2 linked regions of the Terriglobus roseus genome follow. The protein of the gene in region 1 interacts with the protein of each later gene in a pairwise test. Links are inferred from orthologs where the notes say so. Each region holds a gene or a part of one and is shown in the gene's direction. Other genes may lie near its edges.

The links.
Region 2: the proteins of ftsA (region 1) and BLT38_RS01810 interact in binary tests that used the Escherichia coli proteins (3 or more experiments, as listed by UniProt). The link is inferred for Terriglobus roseus from one-to-one orthologs.

Annotation. Positions count from the first base shown.
Region 1 is NZ_LT629690.1:4,818,103-4,828,447, reverse strand. What follows is about bases 3,165-6,106. They hold ftsA (cell division protein FtsA), read left to right. Parts: upstream 3,165-3,991; coding sequence 3,992-5,221; downstream 5,222-6,106. Other genes in these bases: BLT38_RS20255 (sugar porter family MFS transporter), read right to left, coding at 5,927-6,106; BLT38_RS20260 (hypothetical protein), read left to right, coding at 5,267-5,857; BLT38_RS20270 (cell division protein FtsQ/DivIB), read left to right, coding at 3,165-3,907. In the rest of the region: BLT38_RS20285 (alpha/beta fold hydrolase), read right to left, coding at 1-361; BLT38_RS20280 (hypothetical protein), read left to right, coding at 608-1,078; BLT38_RS20275 (GDSL-type esterase/lipase family protein), read right to left, coding at 1,079-2,437; more of BLT38_RS20270, read left to right, coding at 2,579-3,164; more of BLT38_RS20255, read right to left, coding at 6,107-7,252; cell division protein FtsZ, read left to right, coding at 7,547-9,175; BLT38_RS20245 (penicillin-binding transpeptidase domain-containing protein), read left to right, coding at 9,317-10,345. UniProt on the Escherichia coli protein: Essential cell division protein that assists in the assembly of the Z ring. May serve as the principal membrane anchor for the Z ring.
Region 2 is NZ_LT629690.1:370,735-381,125, reverse strand. Bases 3,529-6,516 are described here. They hold BLT38_RS01810 (rod shape-determining protein), read left to right. Parts: upstream 3,529-4,484; coding sequence 4,485-5,549; downstream 5,550-6,516. Other genes in these bases: mreC (rod shape-determining protein MreC), read left to right, coding at 5,639-6,516; BLT38_RS01815 (acyltransferase family protein), read left to right, coding at 3,529-4,377. Also shown: BLT38_RS01825 (sensor histidine kinase), read right to left, coding at 1-1,915; ald (alanine dehydrogenase), read right to left, coding at 2,036-3,148; more of BLT38_RS01815, read left to right, coding at 3,253-3,528; more of mreC, read left to right, coding at 6,517-6,775; rod shape-determining protein MreD, read left to right, coding at 6,777-7,307; BLT38_RS01795 (hypothetical protein), read right to left, coding at 7,314-8,657; BLT38_RS01790 (DMT family transporter), read left to right, coding at 8,683-9,666; BLT38_RS01785 (HAD hydrolase family protein), read left to right, coding at 9,663-10,391. UniProt on the Escherichia coli protein: Forms membrane-associated dynamic filaments that are essential for cell shape determination. Acts by regulating cell wall synthesis and cell elongation, and thus cell shape.

The DNA of each region.
Region 1 (10,345 bases):
CGAGAACAGCCTTGGCAACGCGGCCGGGCTTGGAACGCGCTACGTATCGAGCAACTTCACCACCGCCGGTGGAATGACCGATGTGCACGGCATTCTTCAAGTCGAGGGCGTCGGCGAGGGCGATCATGTCTGCAGCGTAAGTGTCCATGTCGTTACCGTCCCATGTCTGCGTGGAACGACCGTGGCCGCGGCGATCATGCGCGATGACGCGAAATCCCTTATCGAGGAAGTAGAGCATCTGCGTATCCCAGTCGTCTGCGCTGAGAGGCCATCCGTGATGGAAGACGATGGGCTGTGCGTCCTTCGGACCCCAGTCCTTGAAAAAAATGCTGACTCCGTCCTGCATTTTGAGCGTGTCCATGACGTTCATATCTCCTTGTGATCCGGTTAGAAGGAAGAGGATTTTGCCGCATTTGAGGCCAGCGGTAGGAGGATGTCTCTGGCAAGAGAATGAGGCATTGGTTGCGATATAGATGCCGCAACCGGTACATCCATCGCAAGCATACCGAACAGAAATGAACAGGGTGTATCTGTTCGCTATCCGACGAACCTGGCGCCTCTGCCGAAACTCAATCGGGTGGAGTAAACTTCGGTCTTGGAGGCGAATGTGAACCGAAACCCAATGCGATGGACCGTATTACCTGTGCTGCTTGGGGTCGCCACCACGCTCGCCGCTTCCGCGCCCACGCCATTCACAAACCAGTCGAAGCCGATGAAGGCGCACGTTCGGATTCTGGCTGTGAGCAGTTCGTCACACCAGAGTTTTGCGGGTAATCAGGAAATCTACCTGGCGGATGTCAGCACCAAAGACAACGAACACCAGTTTGTGAAGCTGATAGACCAGTACCCAGGATTTGGGCTGCCTATTCGTCCGGACCTGCTCCGTAGCCAGCAGGTGTTCGAGATGGAAGTGACGCGCGAACCAGAGTGCGATGCCCATGCCTCGGATATCTACCTGCGCCCGGGAGACTCCGTGCTATATGACGGCAGCGTCCGCGACACGCTGAACACGCATGCCGCAGACGCGATTCCCTGCTACAAGACTCTGCACCAGACCATTAAGCTGGCCAAGAAGTAACTACTTGCGGAACAGCTTCAGATCAATCCCAGCTGCCATGGCTGTGTAGCCTGCGTCAGAAGGATGCAGGTGATCGCCTGAATCGTACTTCGGGTTGAACTGCAGCGGATGTTGCGGATCAGCAATGATCTTGTCGAAGTCGATCACACCGTCAAACAGCTTGCTGGTGCGGAAGAATGTGTTCAGGTGTTCGCGGATTTGTTCACCGTCTTCGCTGTAATACTTCGCGCCTTGATACGGCGTCATGGTCGCGGCAATGATCTTCAGGCCTGCAGCATGCGCCTTGTTCGCCAGCGTCGTGTACGCGTCGAGCATTTCCTTTTCAGTAATCGCATCCACTGGTGCGCGGTGCATGTTGCCGATGTCATTGATGCCGTCGAGGAGCACTACATACTTTGCACCCGGCTGCTTTACGACGTCGCGATCAAAGCGATCCAGCGCGCTTGGGCCTGCGCCAAACTTGAGCACGCGGTTGCCACTGATGCCGACGTTGAGAATGCCAAGTCGCTTGGTCTTCTTATTCGCTGCGAGCAGCGGAGCTAACTGATCGGGCCAGCGACGATTGGTATCTGGAGTGGAGCGCGCGCCGTCGGTGATGGAATCGCCGATGGTGACGATCGCAGCAGAGTGGCCTTCCTTATTCACCTCAACGTTCTTGAGGAAGTACCACGAGCTGGTCTTGATGACGCCGGGAGCCGCAGCGGTTTTGGTGTCTGCTCCGGGCTGGGGCTTCACGATGGGCTCCTGCACCGGCGATTCGCTGCGCGAGAGACTGCGCACTGGCGCCGACACATCAGGAGGCTGAATGCCGGGAGGGACGGCCGCAGGTGTCTCAAACTCCTGCGCTGCCACGTCGCCGCCGGGGGCGAACCAGGTGGTGGTCATTCCGAGAGCGTGGTACGTGATGGTGGGCATGGTCTGCGCCGGAATGGATGTCGTGATCACGACATCGGAGAAAATGGGCACTGACTCGACCACCGCGTCGGAGTAGGCGAATTGGCCGGGAGCGATGGTGATTTCAGGGCTGCCATCGAAGGTGAGTGCCTTGTCGGTCGCCGGAAGGATTCTTGATCCAGCGGCCAGGAATGCAACGTGCGCTGCGCGGATATGCAGCGGGGTGGTGCCGAACTCGTTGGTGAACGCGACGCGGAGACGCTTGCCCCCCTGGCTGATGTGCACAACCTGCCGCACGGCCACATCGTCGTATCCCAACGGCAGCTTGGCCTTGTCAGAAGGCTGCGTGAGCGGCATGGCTGCGCTGGTCCAGGTGCCCACCCAGTCTGAGTCTTTCTGAGCAAATCCAGCAGCAGGAAGAAGAGAGGCCAGGACACACAACGGCGCAGCAAAGGAAAGTCGCATGGGCGGAATTGTATTTGGTCGCAGCCACCGCTCGCAGAGGGATTGCCCAGTTAGGTTCCGGCTGGCCATTGTTTCCGTGCGGATGCCGCATCACAGCACTGTAAGATGGCCGCAGGCGATTCTCCGCGGCCCTGCTCAGGCATGCGGAAGCTTCAAAAGAATGGCGGCGCAGTCGCTGCAGTCCTCGATGACGAGGACGATGTGGCGTCGCGTCCCGGGCCAGTTCCCTTCCGCCGCCCAGCGGTCGAATCGGTGCGTCCGCGTCGTGAGATGGTAGACGACTTCACGGAAGACGCCGATACGGAAGCGTTCCTGCGCGCCAGTGGACGTAATCGTCGTATTCGCCGTGGCCTGATCCCCAAGACTCGTAATGGATGGATTATCGCGGGCGTGTCTGTTGGCCTGTCGCTGGTTGCTGTAGCCGCGGGCTGCTACACCGCGATGCGCTACATGACGACGAGCGATACCTTCCGCATTACTTCGTCGCAGCAGATGGAATTGGATGGCAACAGTCATCTTTCACGCGCGCAGATGCTCAGTGTTTTTGGTGAGGATGTGGATCGCAATATCTTCCACGTTCCCTTGCAGGAGCGACGTGCGCAACTGGAACAGATGCCCTGGGTGGAACACGCCACGGTGATGCGGCTGCTGCCGAATCGTCTGCGTGTGCATGTGACGGAGCGTGTTCCTGTGGCGTATTTGCGGCAGGGCGGAGACATTGGCCTGATTGATGCCAGCGGCGTGGTTCTGGATATTCCGCCGGATGCTCCGGGCAATGCACGTTACACCTTCCCCGTGATCACGGGGATCAAAGGCGCCGATGCAGCGACGTCGCGTCAGCAGAAGATGCAGCTTTTTGCCGCGTTTTTGAAGGATCTGGATTCGGATGGCAAGAATACATCGTCGCAACTGAGCGAAGTGGACCTGTCCGACCCTGAGGATGTGAAGGCGCTGATTCCGTATAGCAATCAGGACGTGATGGTGCACTTTGGCACGCAGGACTTCCTGAAGCGCTTCCATAAGTTTCAGGAACACATTCCCGAGTGGCACACTACGTATCCGCGTTTGAGCGGTGTGGATATGCGCTACGAACGGCAAGTGGTGCTGCAGATGCCGGCCAAGGATTCCACCGTGGTCAGTGGGCCTGCGGCTGCTGACGCTACCGTTGCACAGAATCCTGCGCCCTCGCAGAAGAGTGCACCGGTGCAGGTGGCGAAGGTCAACGCACCTGTGAAGACGCCTGCGCCTGTGGCGAAGGTAAGTGTTCCGGTGAAGGCTCCTGCTCCTGCGGCGAAAACGGTAGTGGTGAACACGCCTGCACGACCAACGGCGCCTGCGGCGCACAAGCCATCGACCAAAGCGCAGGAGAAGGAAGCCGCGACGCGTAAGCGTGTGGAAGCGATTAAGGCCTGGATGGCGAAGCGAGAGAAAGCCCGCAGCGCTGCGAAGGCAACGGCAAAGGCTGAGTAGTCGTCAGGATGGATACCCCCTTCAGCAAAAGCCAAAAGGGGCTGCAACACCGCAGTATCATGCACGAAGGAGTCGTGGCGTTCTGTGAAAGAGAAGAACGACAATCTGATCACCGTATTGGACGCCGGTAGCCAGAAGAGTTGCGTGCTGGTGGCGGAGTTGCAGGACGGCGTGCTGCGTTATCGCGGCCACGGGATTGAACGCTCCAAAGGCATGCGCAAGGGACTGATTGCGGAGCTTGGCCCTGCGGCCGACGCTATCAATCGCGCGGCTCTGACTGCGGAACGCATGACGCGCATCGGTATTGAAACGGCCGTTGTGGGCATTGGCGGCACGCACGTGAAAGGCATCAATTCACGCGGCGGTATCTCCATGGGTAGCCGTATGCGCGAGATTACGCGTGAAGAAGTACGCGCCGCGGTGGATCGTGCGCGGTCGGTTGCGCTGCCCGCAGACCGCGAGATTCTGCACCTGTTGCCGCAGGAATTCATCCTGGATGACCAGCCCGGTATTCACGATCCCATTGGCATGGTGGGCACGAAGCTGGAGGTGAATCTTCACCTCTCGACATGCAGCGGTGGCGTGGCGCAGAGCGTGGTGACGTGTGCGAATCGTGCGGGACTGGAAGTGGTGGACACGGTGTACGAAGGCATTGCTTCCGCTGAATCAGTCCTAAGTGCCGATGAGCGCGAGTTGGGTGTTTGCCTTGCTGACATTGGAGCCAGCACCACGGAACTGGTTGTGTTCTTTGAGGGTTCGGTAGCTCACACCGCCGTGTTGCCGATTGGTGGCGATCACTTTACGAATGATCTTGCCGTGGGGCTGCATGTGAGCACGGAAGAGGCCGAGCAGTTGAAGCTGATGTATGGCAACTGCGTGGTGACCAGCGTGCCTTCGTTGAACGAGATCGAAGTGGGCGGCAACCTGTCTACGGGTGGATCGACGGCGCCACGGCTCGTCCGGCAGCGTTTTCTGGCAGAGATTCTGGAGCCGCGTGCGCGTGAGCTGTTCACCATGCTGCGTGACAATCTGCGTCAGGGCGGAGTTCTGGAAGCGCTGGGCACAGGCGCCGTGCTGACTGGCGGAGGCGCAAAACTGGCTGGTTTGCTGGATGTGGCGGAGAGCCTGTTGCGTACGCCTGCGCGTATTGGATCGCCAGTGCCGCTGTCGCGTATGCCGCAGGAGCTGGCGGGACCGGAGTTCGCCACTGCCATCGGAATGCTGCTTTACACCCATCGCACCCAGGTGCGCCGCGCCAGCGAAGAGATGGGCCTGAAACAGAAGCTGAAATCGCTATTTGCAGGTAGCTTCTAAAGGACTCCCCGGTTCCTGCTGCCATGCAGGTAAACTCATTAACATATGAAGTTGAAGTTCCTGCATCTGGTTCTGGCGGCAGCTGCGCTGCCTCTCGTCACGGTTCATGCAAATGCCCAGTTGGGCATCTACGGCACCATCAACGTGGAACGCGCGGCGGGCGTGGCCTGCAAGGACGCTCCTCTTCCCTGCTCGTATAACGATGGCGTTGATCGCGCGATTGGCGGCGGTGGTGGCGCGTACTACCAGTGGAAGCAGATGGGACCGGCGCTGTTGGGTGTCGACGTGCGCGGCGACATTTACAAGAGCAACAAGTCCGCCTCGTACGTTCTGTCGGGTCAGAATGCGTTCCGCATGGACAGCGCGCTGGGCGGCGTTCGTGCCAGCTTCTCCGCGGATAAGGGCTTTCTGACGCCGTACGGCGAAGTGCTCTTTGGATGGAATCGGCGTGATCGCATCGACAACTTCTTCGCTTATCGCGTTGTGGGCGGACTCGACATCAACCTGCTGCCGATCATGGCCGTTCGTCTGCCCGAAGTGGGCATTGGACAGAACATTGGCATGGGCGGCGTGAAGTCAAACACGGTTGAGTCAGTGAGTGTTGGTATCGTGTTTCACACGCAGCGTAACCGCTAGGACTCAGCGAACCTGAGAACACAAGAAGGCCCGGCATTTGCCGGGCCTTCTTCGTTGCCATACACACTTTTAGTGGCTGAGATGCGCCGAAATATCTTCCAGGGATACGTTGCTTGTCTCGGGATACAGCGTGCTCACGAGCACCAGATCCAGCACCATCATGGCTGAGAAGAACCAGAAGGTTGCAGCGCTGGAGCGGCGCAGCATGACTGGGAATGCGTACGAGATGATCGCGTTGAAAATCCAGTGCGATGAGCTTCCCAATGCTTGTCCCTTTGCGCGAACCGCGGTGGGGAAGACTTCGCTGATGTAGACCCACACCACTGCGCCCTGCGAGAAAGCGAAGCATGCGATGTATGCCATGAGCAGCCAGACCAACAGGGTCTTATGCGCATCCATGTGGAAGACCAGGCCCACCAGGAAGAGACAGATGACGAGGCCGAATGTGCCAGTGAGCAGCAGCTTCTTGCGGCCGATCTTGTCGATCAGCGACATGGCAATCAGCGTTGCTACCAGATTCGTTGCGCCTACTGCGACAGACTGGCCTGCACTGGAGATGCTGGTAGCTCCGCCGAGACGGAAGATGTCGCTCAGGTAATAGAGGATGGCGTTGATGCCGGAGAACTGGGTGAACGCACCCACTGTTACCGCAACAAAGATGCCGCGTGCATGTGCCTTGCGGAACAGCGGCATGTGAGCCACGGCGCGCTCTTCGTTGATCTCTTTTTCAATGCGATCCAAACGCTTTTGCGGGTCAGGATCGCCGATGAGGTTCAGCACTTTCAGTGCTTCTTCACGGCGTCCCATCATGGCCAGCCAACGCGGGCTGCGGGGAATGCCGAATAGCGCAACAACGAATAACGCTGCGGGAATTGCTGCAACGCCAAGCTGCCAGCGCCACTCGGTTGAACCGAGGTGCTGAAGGCCAATGACGTAGTTCGACAGATAGGCGATGAGAACGCCCACAACAATGTTGACCTGGAAGAAGCCCACCAGACGTCCGCGGTATTGCGCTGGTGAAAGCTCAGAGATGTACATGGGACCCAGCACGCTGGAACCGCCGATGGCCAGGCCGCTGAGAACACGGAAGACGATGAGTGACGGCCAGCTCCACGCAAAGGCGCAGCCCAATGCCGCGATGAAGTACAGCGCAGCCATGATGCGGAGGCTGTCGCGACGCCCAAGCTTTTGGCCCGGAATGCCGGCGGTCAACGCACCAATCACAGTGCCGATGAGTGCGGAGGCTACGGTGAAACCAAGTCCGCTGGGAGACAGGTTATAAAGCGCTGTCAAAGAGGCGTTGGTGCCTGAAACAACTACTGTGTCAAAGCCAAAGAGCAAGCCGCCGAGACCGGCCACTGCTGTTGCGCGTATTACCTGCGCATTGATCTGCATACGCCTCCGAAAAATTGCCAGAAAGTGTTCACTGCGCACTGTACATGGATGAGTGCATTCCGCGAAACTTTCGGGTTCTCTTACCTGTAAGCGCCTCTTCGAGAGGCCGGGGTTTTGAGAAATTGCAGGGGAGGAATCAAGTATGGAACTCTGCGCGAGATTCGGCGGGGTTTTGCACGAGCGTCCGCACAGTGCAACGTGACAGAATCACAGAAAGCGCATTGTGCAAATGCGCAAAGCTGTTTCGCATTTGCGATTGTGTTTTTCCCCCTGCCGGAATGAAGGAGCCCCACCATGATGCCCGATGAAGATCTGCGAATCCACTACCACGACGACATGCAGCGCGGCGCGCGCATCAAGGTCATCGGTGTAGGTGGCGGCGGTAATAACGCTGTGAATCGCATGATCGCAGCAGGCGTGGAAGGCGTGGAGTTCATCGCAGCGAACACGGATGTTCAGGCGCTGAAAACCTCCATGGCTCCGGTAAAGCTGCAGCTTGGCGTGAAGCTGACCAGCGGGCTGGGCGCGGGTGCAAACCCTGACGTGGGGCGTCGTGCAGCACTGGAAGATTCCGACAAGATCATTGAAGCGCTGGAAGGCGCAGACATGGTGTTCGTCACCACCGGACTTGGTGGAGGAACCGGCACCGGCGCGGCTCCGGTTATTGCATCGCTGGCCAGCGAAATGGGCGCGCTGACGGTTGCCGTGGTTACGCGGCCGTTCTCCTTTGAAGGCAAGCGCCGCATGATGCAGGCGGAGCGCGGTTTGCAAGAGTTGCTTGAGGCCGTCGATACGGTCATTGTGATTCCGAACGAGAAGCTGCTGGCAGTGGCGAAGGATGCTGGCTTCTTTGAGTCGTTCCGCATTGCGGACGATGTGCTTCGTCAGGGCGTGCAGGGTATTTCCGACATCATCACCATTCCCGGCATCATCAACCGCGACTTTGCTGACGTGAAGACAACGATGGCGGGCATGGGCTATGCAGTGATGGCCACCGGTGTTCGCAGCGGCGACAACCGCGCGCGCGAGGCTGCCCAGGCTGCCATGGCATCGCCTTTGCTGGAAGCTGGCGCGATCGACGGCGCACGCGGCATCCTGATCAATATCACCGGCTCGTCGTCCCTGAAGCTGAGCGAAGTCAATGATGCGGCTGTGCTTATCCAGGATGCTGCACACGAAGACGCCAACATTATCTTTGGTGCTGTGCAGGACGAAAAGATGGGTGATGAGATCAAGATCACCGTCATTGCCACTGGCTTCAAGGAGCCGAAGCAGGATGGCCTGGAGCGTCGTGAGCGCCTTCTGGAACCCGGTCAGGCCCGTTCCGCGACCGAACAGGGCTATGTTCCGCCGATTCAGCCGCGTTACGTGGCACCGCCACCAGCCCCCGTTCAGCAGCAGGCTGCGCCGCAGCAATCCGCTGCACCGCCGGTTCGGTCGGTTCCGCAGCAGACATTTCCGGTGGCGCAACCTTCGTACGGGACACCCACTCCGGTAGCGCAGCAGCCGCAGAACTTTGTGCCGCAGACTGCGGAAGGATCGCAGGCACCTTCGTTCTCTGCGCAGCCGCAACCCGTTCGTCCAGAGGCAGTTCCGGTTTTTCATGCGGAGCCGCAGACGACTCCCGCCCCGGCCAATCCGGTCTTCACGACCACGCCAGAGCCGCCGCAGACGTTCACCAAGCAGACTGAGCCTTCAGAACTGGTGCCGGTACCGGCCAGCGTCTTTGACGACGACTTTTTCCTTCGGCCTCGCCGCGAAGACGGCACTTATGTGGTGGAAGAAACCACAATTCGGGTGGAAGAGACCACGATTCGTACGGATGTCCGCGTGCCCTCCTTTGGGGGACTAGCGCCTGCTGAACCGCAAGAAGAGCACGACGAACTCGACATCCCCGCATTTTTGCGCCGGGGAAGCCTGTAACTTAGTCTGGAAACTGCCCGGATTGGGCTCCAGACGTCTAAATTTCAGGGACCGGGAGATCTGCGGCAGGGGACCGCAGACCGAGCGTCCTTCCCGCCTCGCGACGATTGCGAGGCGAGTCTATGAAGGAGTTTCGTGCCGATGCGTTTTCTTTCACCCCTGCGTGTTGCGGCCTGTTCCCTGCTTGCTCTTTCTGCTGTTGTGGCCACACCGGCCATGACGAAGAACACGAAACAAGCCCACCACAGCAAGTCGCAGTTGGCACATAGCTCCACGGCGCACACATCCACAAAGAAGACTCGCAAGGCGGCTACCGCTACCAACGTGGTCGTGGTGACGCACGGCAAGCGCCGTGTGGTTCGCCGCGTCCGTTATGTCGAGCACTTTAGCGCACCGTCGTTCGCCACGAACGTGGACAACATCACGCTGGGCGATGTCACCTCCGGAGAAGATCCGCTTGTCCGCGCATCGTTGATTCAGGCGCTGGGCAACATGAACGGTACCGCACTGGCGATTGATCCGCAGAACGGTCGCGTGTTGGCGATGGTGAACCAGAAGCAGGCGCTGGGACCCGGCGCAGAGCCGTGTTCCACCATCAAGCTGACCGTGGCGCTGGCGGCGCTGTCCGAAGGCATCATCACCAAGGACACGCCCGTGAACCTGGGCCATGGTTACAAGATCGACCTGACGTATGCTCTTGCCCGGTCGATCAATCCTTACTTTGAAGAGTTGGGTCGCCAGATGGGCTTTGAGACCGTGAAGCACTACGCCAACCAGTTTGGTCTGGGCGAGCTTGCGGGCTACAACATTGCGGGCGAGCAGCTTGGTGTTTATCCGGATCATCCGCTGCCGGAATCGAAGGGCGGCGTGGGCAGAATGTGCTCCTTCGGCGAAAGCGTAGAGATGACGCCGCTGCAGCTTGGCGCCATCGTGGCGGCCATTGCGAATGGCGGTTCGCTGTTCTATCTGCAGCACCCGACAACGCCTGACGAGATTGCCAACTTTCAGCCGCGCCTGAAGCGCACGCTGAACATTCAGAAGTACATTCCGGACATGCTGCCTGGCATGGCGGGCGCTGTGGACGCTTCATACGGTACGGCGCGTAGTCTGCGGACCAACTTCAGCGAGTTCCCCATCCTTGGCAAGACCGGCACGTGCTCTGACAATGGA
Region 2 (10,391 bases), 4.4 Mb from region 1 along the record:
ACTTCACCACCGTGATGCCAGAGAGTCGACCTGCAAAAAGGCTGAGCGTGTTTTCAATGATGGTGTTCAGGTCTGCCGGACGTGGTTGCGCATTGGGAAATTCTGCGAGCGATGAAAACTGATCAACGAGGCCTCGCATGCTATCTACCGATGCACTGATCACTTCACTCGAACGACGAATCGTACCTACGGATGGAGATTCCAGTTGATGCTGCTGCAGAAGATCGCCGAGGCGCACAATGTGACGTCGAATCTGTTCTGCGTTTAACGAAATCGGTGTGAGAGGATTCTTGATTTCATGGGCGACACGACGCGCGACTTCTTTCCATGCAGACTGCTTCTGCGCACGCAAAAGCTCTGTCGCGTTTTCCAGTACAAGCACGTAACCCGTGGGTGTTCGTGTGCCACCGCTGGTGGTTTCAAGAATTGCAGCGGTCATGGCCAGGTTCAGCGTGCCGTTATCCGTAGGCATCTCTGTCTCTGACGACGCAGAACCCATGCGATGGCTGCGGCGCAAGAGGCGGTCCATCACTTCCAGGCTTTCTGCGGGAATGACTTCGTCCATCAGCAAGCCGACGAATGCGCGTTGACCACCGGGGTCCAGCATTTCGCTGAAAGCACGATTCACAACGCGAATGCGACGATCCACGTCCAGCATGACCACACCGTTGGGGATGGTCTGGAGCATGGTCTCCAACTCGCGGCGCCGTGCTTCCACTTCCACGTTGGCCTCAAAGATCTGCAACGTGGTCTTCTCCACCATGCGGCGGCTGGACTCCAAATCATCAGCCATCGTGTTGAAGGTCTGTACAAGGTCGCCGAGTTCTTCCGTTGCCGACGCTTCCACTCGTTGCTGATAGTTACCCTGCGCAATGGCACTCATCGCGTCTGCCAGTGCTTCTACAGGTTTCGTAACTTGCTTGGAGAGATGCAGTGCAAGCCAACTCGTGATGAAAAGCGCAAGGCCTGTGATCATCATCAGAAGCATCATGTACGTGGCGCGCACCTGCTGCCTCATGCGGAACAACTGCCAGTACTGTTGGCCCGCGCGATTCAACGTAGCAATATGCGCTGTCATACCACTCGGCAGCGGCGCACCGGATACCACCAGCAAGCCCGACGACGTATGCGCCGAGCCAAGGATGTAGTCAACACCACCCGCTGTCAAAATCGGCTCATCGCTGCGCCGAACGCCTGCCAGCAGCATCGCATTCACCGTGCCACCATCGCGTTTCTGCAAAGGCGAGCTTAGCCCGTCGTCTTCAATGGGGAGCGTATCCGGCTGCTGCCACACGCTCAGGACGGCCGGGTCAGATGGCGTATGGAAACGCGACACCACGACATCGCCGCTGTAAACCTGAGCGAATCCTCCGAGTAATGAAACTTCATGACTCTGCAAGGCACGTTGCAATGTTGTTGGTGTTACATCGGGTCCGGCTTCTGAGATGATGCTGGCAATCTCTTCTGCTTCAGAGCGCGCGTTTGCCGCGATGTAACGCGAAAGATCACGCGAAACCGCTAGCGATTCCTGCCGCAGGTGGTCTGAGGGCTGGGCAAACCAACGCTCGATAGCACGGTTCATCAGCAGATAGCTGAAGCCGTACATGCAGCCCACAGGCAGCAGGCTCAAGAGCACTGCGCCTAGCAACATGCGGGTCCGCAGACGTGCGCCAAGCACACGATTGCGCTGCTCCGCGTACAGCTTCAACACGTTGCGCATGAGCAGGATCAGGATGGCAAGGAAGATCAGAAATGCAAGGAACGATACCGCGATGAAGAGGAAGATGCCGCCCGGCGTGTCTGGCGTGAGGAAGCTCAGGCGGAATGCATTCAGCGCAGCCAGACCGAGAAACAAGAGGAGAAGGAATACACCCAGCACAATCATCAGAATCTTGCGCTGGCGTGTTGTGCCCATGATCATGCCTCCTGTGACGGTGTTCGCGATTATAGGCGTTACACCAATGGATACGAAAAGAACCTGCATCCCCCAATGCCACATGGAGTGATACAGGTTCTTCTTCTACGGATACTCGTACTACAGCAGTTCGGCGACTGCCTTCCAGGATTTGTTCTGCGATTCTGCGACGGCCTGGTACGTGAGCGTTCCCTTGTAGGTGTTCACGCCTTCCGCGAGGCCTGCATCAGCCTTAATCGCAGCTTCCGCGCCTTCGTTGGCCAGCTTCAACACATAGGGGAAGGTGGCATTCGTCAGCGCCAGCGTCGAGGTGTTCGGCACTGCCGCAGGCATGTTCGTCACGCAGTAGTGCACCACGCCGTCCACTTCGTACACAGGCTCAGTGTGGGTCGTGGGCTTTGCCGTCTCGATGCTGCCGCCCTGGTCGATGGCCACGTCAACAATGACTGCGCCCTTCTTCATCTTCTTCACCATTGCAGCCGTTACCAGCTTCGGCGCAGCGGCACCTGGGATGAGCACGCCACCCACCAACAGATCAGCTTCTGAGGAGGCCTTCGCGATGTTGTAGCTGTTCGATGCCAGCGTGAACACGCGGCCATTGAAGATATCGTCCAGATCGCGCAGACGGTTCAGGCTAAGGTCCACAATCGTGACCTTCGCGCCCAGGCCGAGAGCCATCTTCGCCGCGTTGATACCGACGATGCCGCCGCCGATGATCACCACGTTGCCCGGAGGTACGCCCGGAACACCACCCAGCAGCAGGCCACGTCCGCCCTTCGTCTTCTGCAGATACTCCGCACCCACCTGCACGCTGAGACGTCCTGCCACTTCGCTCATGGGTGTTAACAACGGCAGCGAACCAGCGCGATCGCGCACGGTTTCATACGCAATGCCGGTAACCTGCTTTTCCATCAACGCTTCCGTCAGAGCGGGGAGCGGCGCAAGATGCAGATACGTGAACAGAACTAGACCCGGACGGAAGTACTGATACTCCTTCTCGATGGGTTCCTTCACCTTGACGACCATATCCGCCAGCCGCCATGTGTCATAGGCGCTGCCAACGATCTCTGCGCCAGCATTTTGATACTCGTCATCGGGGAATGCGGAAAGTTCGCCTGCGCCGGTCTGCACCAGCACTTTGTGTCCAGCCTCTACCAGCGCGCGCACTCCGGCGGGGGTAATGCCAACGCGACTTTCGTGATCTTTAACTTCCTTGGGTACACCGACAATCATCCTCATCATCCTCAAGAAAATTTTATCAATGATGATCAGACCGGCCTAGCTGGAACGCCACTGCTACACTAGGCAGGAAACCCGGAACAAATTCCCTGTTTCTCATGCGCCTTCAACGAATCACAACCAGTAGCCGCTGGATTCCAGAAGTGGATGGGCTACGCTTTGTAGCCATATCTTCTGTGCTGCTGATTCACATTCTGGCGCAGATGAACTCGCATGCCCATCTATATGGCTTACATGCTTCAGGGCATGAAGCCTTTGTCGCCGTCATGTATCAACTCGGGCGCGGCGTCCAGCTTTTCTTTGCGATCAGCGGCTACATTCTTGCGCAACCTTTCCTGCGACAGTATGTAGATGGTGGAAAACCTGTACGCCTGGGAAGTTTCTACCTTCGTCGCCTGACGCGTCTTGAGCCGCCCTATATCCTCTCGTTGCTGATCTACGCTGTAAGCCTGCTTCTGCTGCACCGCATGGCAGCGCACGTGGTGTGGCGATCATTTGCGATGTGCGCTTTCTACGTACATAACTTTTTCGCAAAGGGCACACCACCGCTGAACCTAGTGACATGGAGCCTGGAAGTCGAGGTTGAGTTTTATGTTTTGGTGCCGCTGCTAGCCAAACTTTTCTGCATCCGCAGCCCAACGACTCGCCGTCTGGTACTGCTAGCCTGCATCCTCTGTTCCGCTCTTCCTGCATGGAGTGCTGCCACAGCACACGGCTTCTTCCTACCGGCACAACTTTGCTATTTCTTCACAGGATTTCTGCTGGCAGATCTTCGAGTAGAACAGAAGCTTGCTCAAGACCATCCCTTCTGGGATCTTGGCAGCCTGCTGATCTGGCCAGCATTTCTGTTTCTTCCAGAGTTCCGCTTTCTGCCGATAGTTCTATGCGGATTGCTTGTGGCGGGTTTCCACGCCACGTTTATGGGACCTGTTAGCCGGAGAATCCTCTCCACTCGTTGGATCGCCCTGCTGGGTGGCATGTGCTATTCCATCTACCTCCTTCACATGCTCGTGATTTCCGCTTTGTTCCCACTTACCCGGCACGCTGCGCTTACGGGCAATTTCTATACGGATTATCTGATCCAGCTTCTCCTTCTACTGCCAGCCATCGTCATAGCCAGCATCGCGTATTTTGTAGCGATTGAACGACCGTGCATGGATCCCAACTGGCCCCAAAAACTCTGGAGTCGGGTGCGGGGACGCCGTTCGGCGGCAATGGTCTGATACTTCTTTCCATTCCATGACAGCGCGGAATTGGGTGTCCCCGTTTTTCCTCTGTCCGGCGGCTACAATGGGTAGAACGCCTTTTGCTGGGGAAGCACACACCAACCATGCCTCAAAACGGATACCAGGGCCGCACCTCCCGTCAGCGCTCCATGCGCTCGCTTTTTTCGCTGTTTTCGAACGATCTTGCAATCGACCTGGGAACCGCAAACACGCTGGTCTATGCCAGCGGTAAAGGCATTGTCGTCAATGAGCCGTCCATCATCGCAGTCAACAAAGTGACGAACGAAGTGGAAGCCGTGGGCAAGGAAGCCAAGGAGATGGTAGGCCGTACGCCCGGCAACATCATCGCCATCCGGCCGATGAAAGACGGCGTGATCGCCGACTTCCGCCACACGGAAAAGATGTTGAACTACTTCATTCAGAAGGCACATAACCGCAAGATGCTGGTTCACCCGCGCATCATCATCGGCGTGCCTTCTGAGATTACGCAGGTGGAAAAGCGCGCCGTGGAAGACAGCGCCTATCGCGCCAAGGCGTCCGAGGTTTACCTCGTGGAACAGGCCATGGTGGCTGCAATTGGCGCAGGCCTGCCCATCACGGAGCCCGGCGGCAACATGGTTGTCGACATTGGCGGCGGCACCACGGATATCGCCGTCATTTCACTGGCAGGTATCGTCTATTCCCGCTCGGTCCGTATGGCCGGCAACCAGATGGACGAAGCCGTGATGAACTTCCTGAAGCGGAAGTACAACCTCCTGATCGGCGAACGCACCGCCGAAATGATCAAGATGGAGATTGGCTCGGCATTCCCGCTGGACAAGCCGCTGACCATGGAGATCAAGGGCCGCAACCTGATTGAGGGCGTGCCGAAGACTATCACCATCGACGACTCGGAAATCCGGGAAGCCCTGAGCGAATCCATTGCCACCATCATGAATGCCATCCGCGTGGCACTGGAACGGACCCCGCCGGAGCTGTCCGCGGACATCAGCGACCGTGGCATTGTGCTGACAGGCGGTGGCGCGCTGATCAAGAATCTCGATCGCCGTATCCGCGAAGAAACGGGCTTGCCCGTCTCCATTGCGGACGATCCGCTGGCATCCGTGGTGCTGGGCACCGGTCGCATGTTGAATGACTTCGGCCTGCTGCGCAAGGTGGCCATCGACTAGTTCGTAGTTTTAGTTGTCAGTCTTGGCTCAGCCCTTCATTCGCAAAACGAACGAAGGGCTGAGCATTGAACTAAGACTCGAGACTCCCCATGGAATCCTTCTTCAGCCGCTTCAAGAGTGCTCTGGTGCTGGTGGCTGTGCTTCTGGCGCAGGTGATCGGTCTTGCGTCGCAGATGAAGCGCCTGAACTACGCTGCACGAGAAGATGGACACCATGTGCGCGGCCTGCGGGCATGGCCTGCCTACACCATTGCCCCAGTTGAATCGCTACTAAAACACATGGGCGGCGGTGTACGCGGTGTATGGCATAGCTACATTGACCTTCGTCATGTCCGTCAGCACGACAAGGATCTTCAGTATCAGATTGATCAGCTTCGTGTCCGTGAAGCATCACTGGCGGAAGATGCACGTCAAGGCCAGCGACTGCAACGACTGCTTGCGTTTAAACAGCAATACGTTGGCAAGACTGTTGCCGCACAGGTGATCGGCACTGGTGGTGGCGATCAGGGTCGTGTCGTCACGATCGATAAAGGCTCCAATGACGGCATTCGTCCGGACATGGCTGTCATTACACCCGATGGCGCTGTTGGCAAGGTGCGTGATGTGTTCGCGATGTCGTCACAGGTACTGTTGCTGAACGACATGAGTTCCGGTGCGGGAGTCATCCTGCTGAACACGCGTAGCCGCGGCATTCTGCGTGGTGGCCCCGGAGGCACTCTTCTGATCAACAACCTGCTGCCTGACGAGCGCATCAAGGCGGGCGAACCGCTCATCACCAGTGGCGGCGACCGTGTGTATCCTCGCGGCCTTCCCGTAGGCAACGTGATCTACATGAAGCCTGACCCAGATCATCAACCCTATGCGGCCATCGCAATCAAACCTGCTGCGAATCTCGATCGGCTGGAAGAAGTACTGGTGGTGACAGAGGTTTCGCAGCAGTTGAATACTGCGACGGACGACGACCAAGAAGAAGGCAAGAAGGCTGCTGAAGTGGTCGCGGACCGACTGCCGGGTCTGAAGAAGGCCGATGAGAAAAATGGGGATGAGAACGCTGCGACCAGCCCCGCTCCCACCCTGCCGAGACCTCAGCCTGCAATTCACACGGACCGTTATTCGCCAGGTGCCGCTCCTCCCGCATCAAGCTTGACGCCGGGTGCGCCGAATACGCAACTCGCAACGCCGCCGCAACGCAGCACCAGCACTCCCAACGCGCCGGAGGAGCCATAAGATGCCCCGTCGCCCTTTTACCAATCGTCGCGAGTTGGAAGAGCACAGCTTTCATCCGGCTGTGCTGCTGGCAGTGCCTTTGTGCGCGCTGTTTCTGAACGCTTATCTGCCGCGTATTTGGCAGCCGCTTTCGATCCTGGATCTTCCGCTGATTATTGTGCTGTACTTCTCCATCGCGTGGAGAAACCCGATTGCGGGCACGCTCTTTGGCACTGTCATTGGATTGCTACAGGACCTGCCGGGCAATCAGTTCATCGGCGTCAATGGTATTGCCAAGTCTGTTCTGGGATATGCTGCAGCGTCGATCGGTTTGAAGGTCGACGTGGAGAACATGGTGACCCGCGTTGCCATGAACTTCGTCTTCTGCCTGCTGCAATCAGCGCTGCTGTACTTGATTCAAAGCATCCTGCTGGGACAAGCAGAGGCGCATCCACGCTGGATACATGAACTGATCCGCGCAGCAATCAATTCTGCCGTCGCGATACCGATCTTCCTGCTGCTGGACCGCACACGCATGGACACTGTGCTGTAAAAGCGATTACGGCGTTCGGTTGTCACTGCTACCAGCAAGTGTGGAGATGACGCCGAGGGTTGCAGCCGGCCGCAACGGCGCCAGCGCTCCCTGTTCCTTGTTGTGCAGAGAACGTTCTGCAGGCTTGAGTTCCGGCAGGTTAAAGATGGAAAGCTGCGTTCCCTGGAAGACAGCCAGCCGCATACCGTCTGGCGATAACGCGAAATTGCCTGCTGGGCGTTGCACAGGTGTCGCGTTGACCCGCAACAGCTCGTCACCTTCGCGATTGCCATAGACGCGAATCTCTTCCGCCCGCACGTCGGTTGAGTCAGCTAATCCGGTGCCCTGGGTACTGACTGACGTGAGCGTGTTCCGCACAGCGAATCGCCCCGTTGCCGGGGAGTTATCTACGGCGAGCCACAACGGCTCATCGTCCGTCGTGAAGACCCACTTCGCTTCGGCCAGCAGGTTGAACCCACCCATCAGTTTGTGTTCTTCACCGCCGCGGCAGCCAAAGGCGAAAAACTCTGCGTCGGAGATGAACATACTGATGGGGCGACAGGTGGAGGTGAAGCCTCCCAATTCCATCTTGGCGCCGTTGTAACCGTGAAAGTCGAAACCCCAGTGGGTGCGATCCTCGTGTACCGTCTCCAGAACTCCCATCGAGGTGAAGGAGAGCGTGAAAGCACTCTTGGACTCAGCATGGCCCCGGTTGCTTAGGCGAACAGAACCGTCCGGCTGCAAGGCCACACCATAGAAGAAGACAGAAACGGGACGTTCCTTTTGATCTGTTGGATCATCACCAATTTTGCGTGCGGGCGTGGTCTCAAGCAGCATCAGGTCGTGCTGCGGGCTGAATTGCAGAGCCTCAAGATCGTCTTCGTTTTCAATCAGTAGCCGCTGGCCCAAATGCAATGGGTCGTAGCTGCCCATGGGATCGAGCGAGTAGAGATTGTTGCGGATGCGCAATAGGAAGCGACCGCTCCCAAGCGCCCACAGATAGGGAGAGCGATCATGCATCCGCCACTCTGCCTCGCGCTGTACTTTGCCATCGGGCAGGCTGATGACCAACGCGCGTACAAAGTGGTCGTCGTCTGTCTCGCGCTGATCTGGCATGCGCTTTATCAGCTTCTTCGCGGTGTAGGTCAGTAGAAGATGGTCAGCATCAATGAAGTGCACCGTGGCGCTGGTGTACCCGGCACGGAGGCCCATCCCAGAGGTCATCGGCCGATAGCCGAATGGCTCCAGGGGCAGTTGAATCGCAGGAACGGCGGGTTTCGTTGCAGGATCATCATTTACTGCAGCTGCAAAGGCATGACTCGGCAACAACAGCGCGAGCACAAACAAGCGGTGGCGGAACGAGGCAGGCATTGCAGTGGTCCGGGTTGAGAATCCTATGGTAACGCGAGCCTTCAACAACCTGCTCATCATGCTTCGCGCCATCCTGTGCGACAGTGGAAAGATGCCCTCCTCTACCACTTCCCGTCCGCTTGGATTTCTGGCTTGCGCCTCGGCGGGGGCGCTCTGGGGCACAGGATTCTTCTTTGGCAAGATCGCCCTGCGCGAGGTCAGCGTGGGCCACATGGTGCTGTATCGCTTTCTCTTTGCAGCACTTCCCATCCTGCCGCTGGTAAAAGGCCGTGGCGAACGATGGACCGCATCCGAATGGCGGCTGCTGCTCATCGCCGCATTTTTCGGAGTGCCGCTGCAATTTCTGGTGCAGTTTAAGGGACTTTCGATCACTTCTCTTTCGCATGCCGCGCTCATGATCGGCACGCTGCCCGTCATTCTGGCCGCAGCCGCAGCCATCTTCCTGAAAGAGCGGCTGGATGCCGTGGGATGGACTGCCCTGATCGCCTCGACCACGGGCGCTTGCATGATCGCGTTGGGCGGTCACGACGCAAGCGGAACATCCTCACTGCTGGGCGATTCGCTGATTGTTCTCTCTGTGGTGATTGCACTGGTGTGGCTGCTGGGCAACAAGAAGCTTCTTCTTCGCCATAGCGCGCTAGAGGTCAGCGCGCGCAGCCTGGTGTTGGGGACGATCATGCTGCTCATCTGGGTGCCACTGCAGTATGGGATACCGCCAGTACATGGAGTCTCCATGAAAGCGTGGTTGGCACTTGCAGCCAGTGGTGTTCTTTGCACCGCTGCAACCAACCTGCTGTGGAATTGGGGTATGACGCAGGTACCCGCATCGCAGGGCGGCATCTTTATTAACCTAGAGCCGGTCATTGGATCGGTGCTGGGAGTGTGCCTGCTGCATGAACATCTGGGTCTGATTGCATGGCTCGGTGGATCGCTGATTGTGGGCGCGGCTGTGGTGCTTTCGACACGTGGAGAAGTCGCCAGCGAAGCCATCCAGATGGAGTCTGTGTGAGCGATACACCGAAGATGATTGCCATCGACATGGATGGCACGCTGGTTCATCCCGGCGGCACGGTGTCGCCAGGCAATCAGCTCGCGCTAGATCGTGCACGCCGCGCCGGTGCGCGTATCGTGATCGCCACGGGACGCCGCCATAGCTACGCCATGAAGGTGCTGCAGACTGGCAACTTCCAGCCCCACGACATCGTGCTCAGTTCGAACGGAGCCGTGGCCCGCACCATGGATGGTCGTCTGCTCTTTCGCGAGGAAATGCCAGCAGAAACGGCACTGTGGCTCTGCGAAACAGTCACGGATTATCGCAACTGCCTCGTCTTCACCTTTGACACCATGGACCCGCATGGCAACGAAGCTGGTGGCGCACTGGTGCTGGAGGAAGTCGACGATCTGCACGCCAGCATTGAGAAATGGATGGTGGCCAACGCAGCAGACATCCGTCGTTTTACGCCCATTGAATCTGCCTTTCGTACAGCTCAGTTCCCTGCGATTCAGGCCATGCTGTGCGGTGGCATGGAACGCATGGAAATGGCTTTCCGGCATCTGGATGCTGCGCACGAAGGCCGTCTGTCGCTAACGCGGACGGTCTATCCGCTGCGTGATCTCTGCATTCTGGACATCCTGCCTCAGGGCTGCTCGAAGGGTGCGGGATTGGCACATCTGCTGCGCGAAGAAGGACTTACGGCGAGCGACCTGATGGCCATTGGCGACAACTGGAACGAC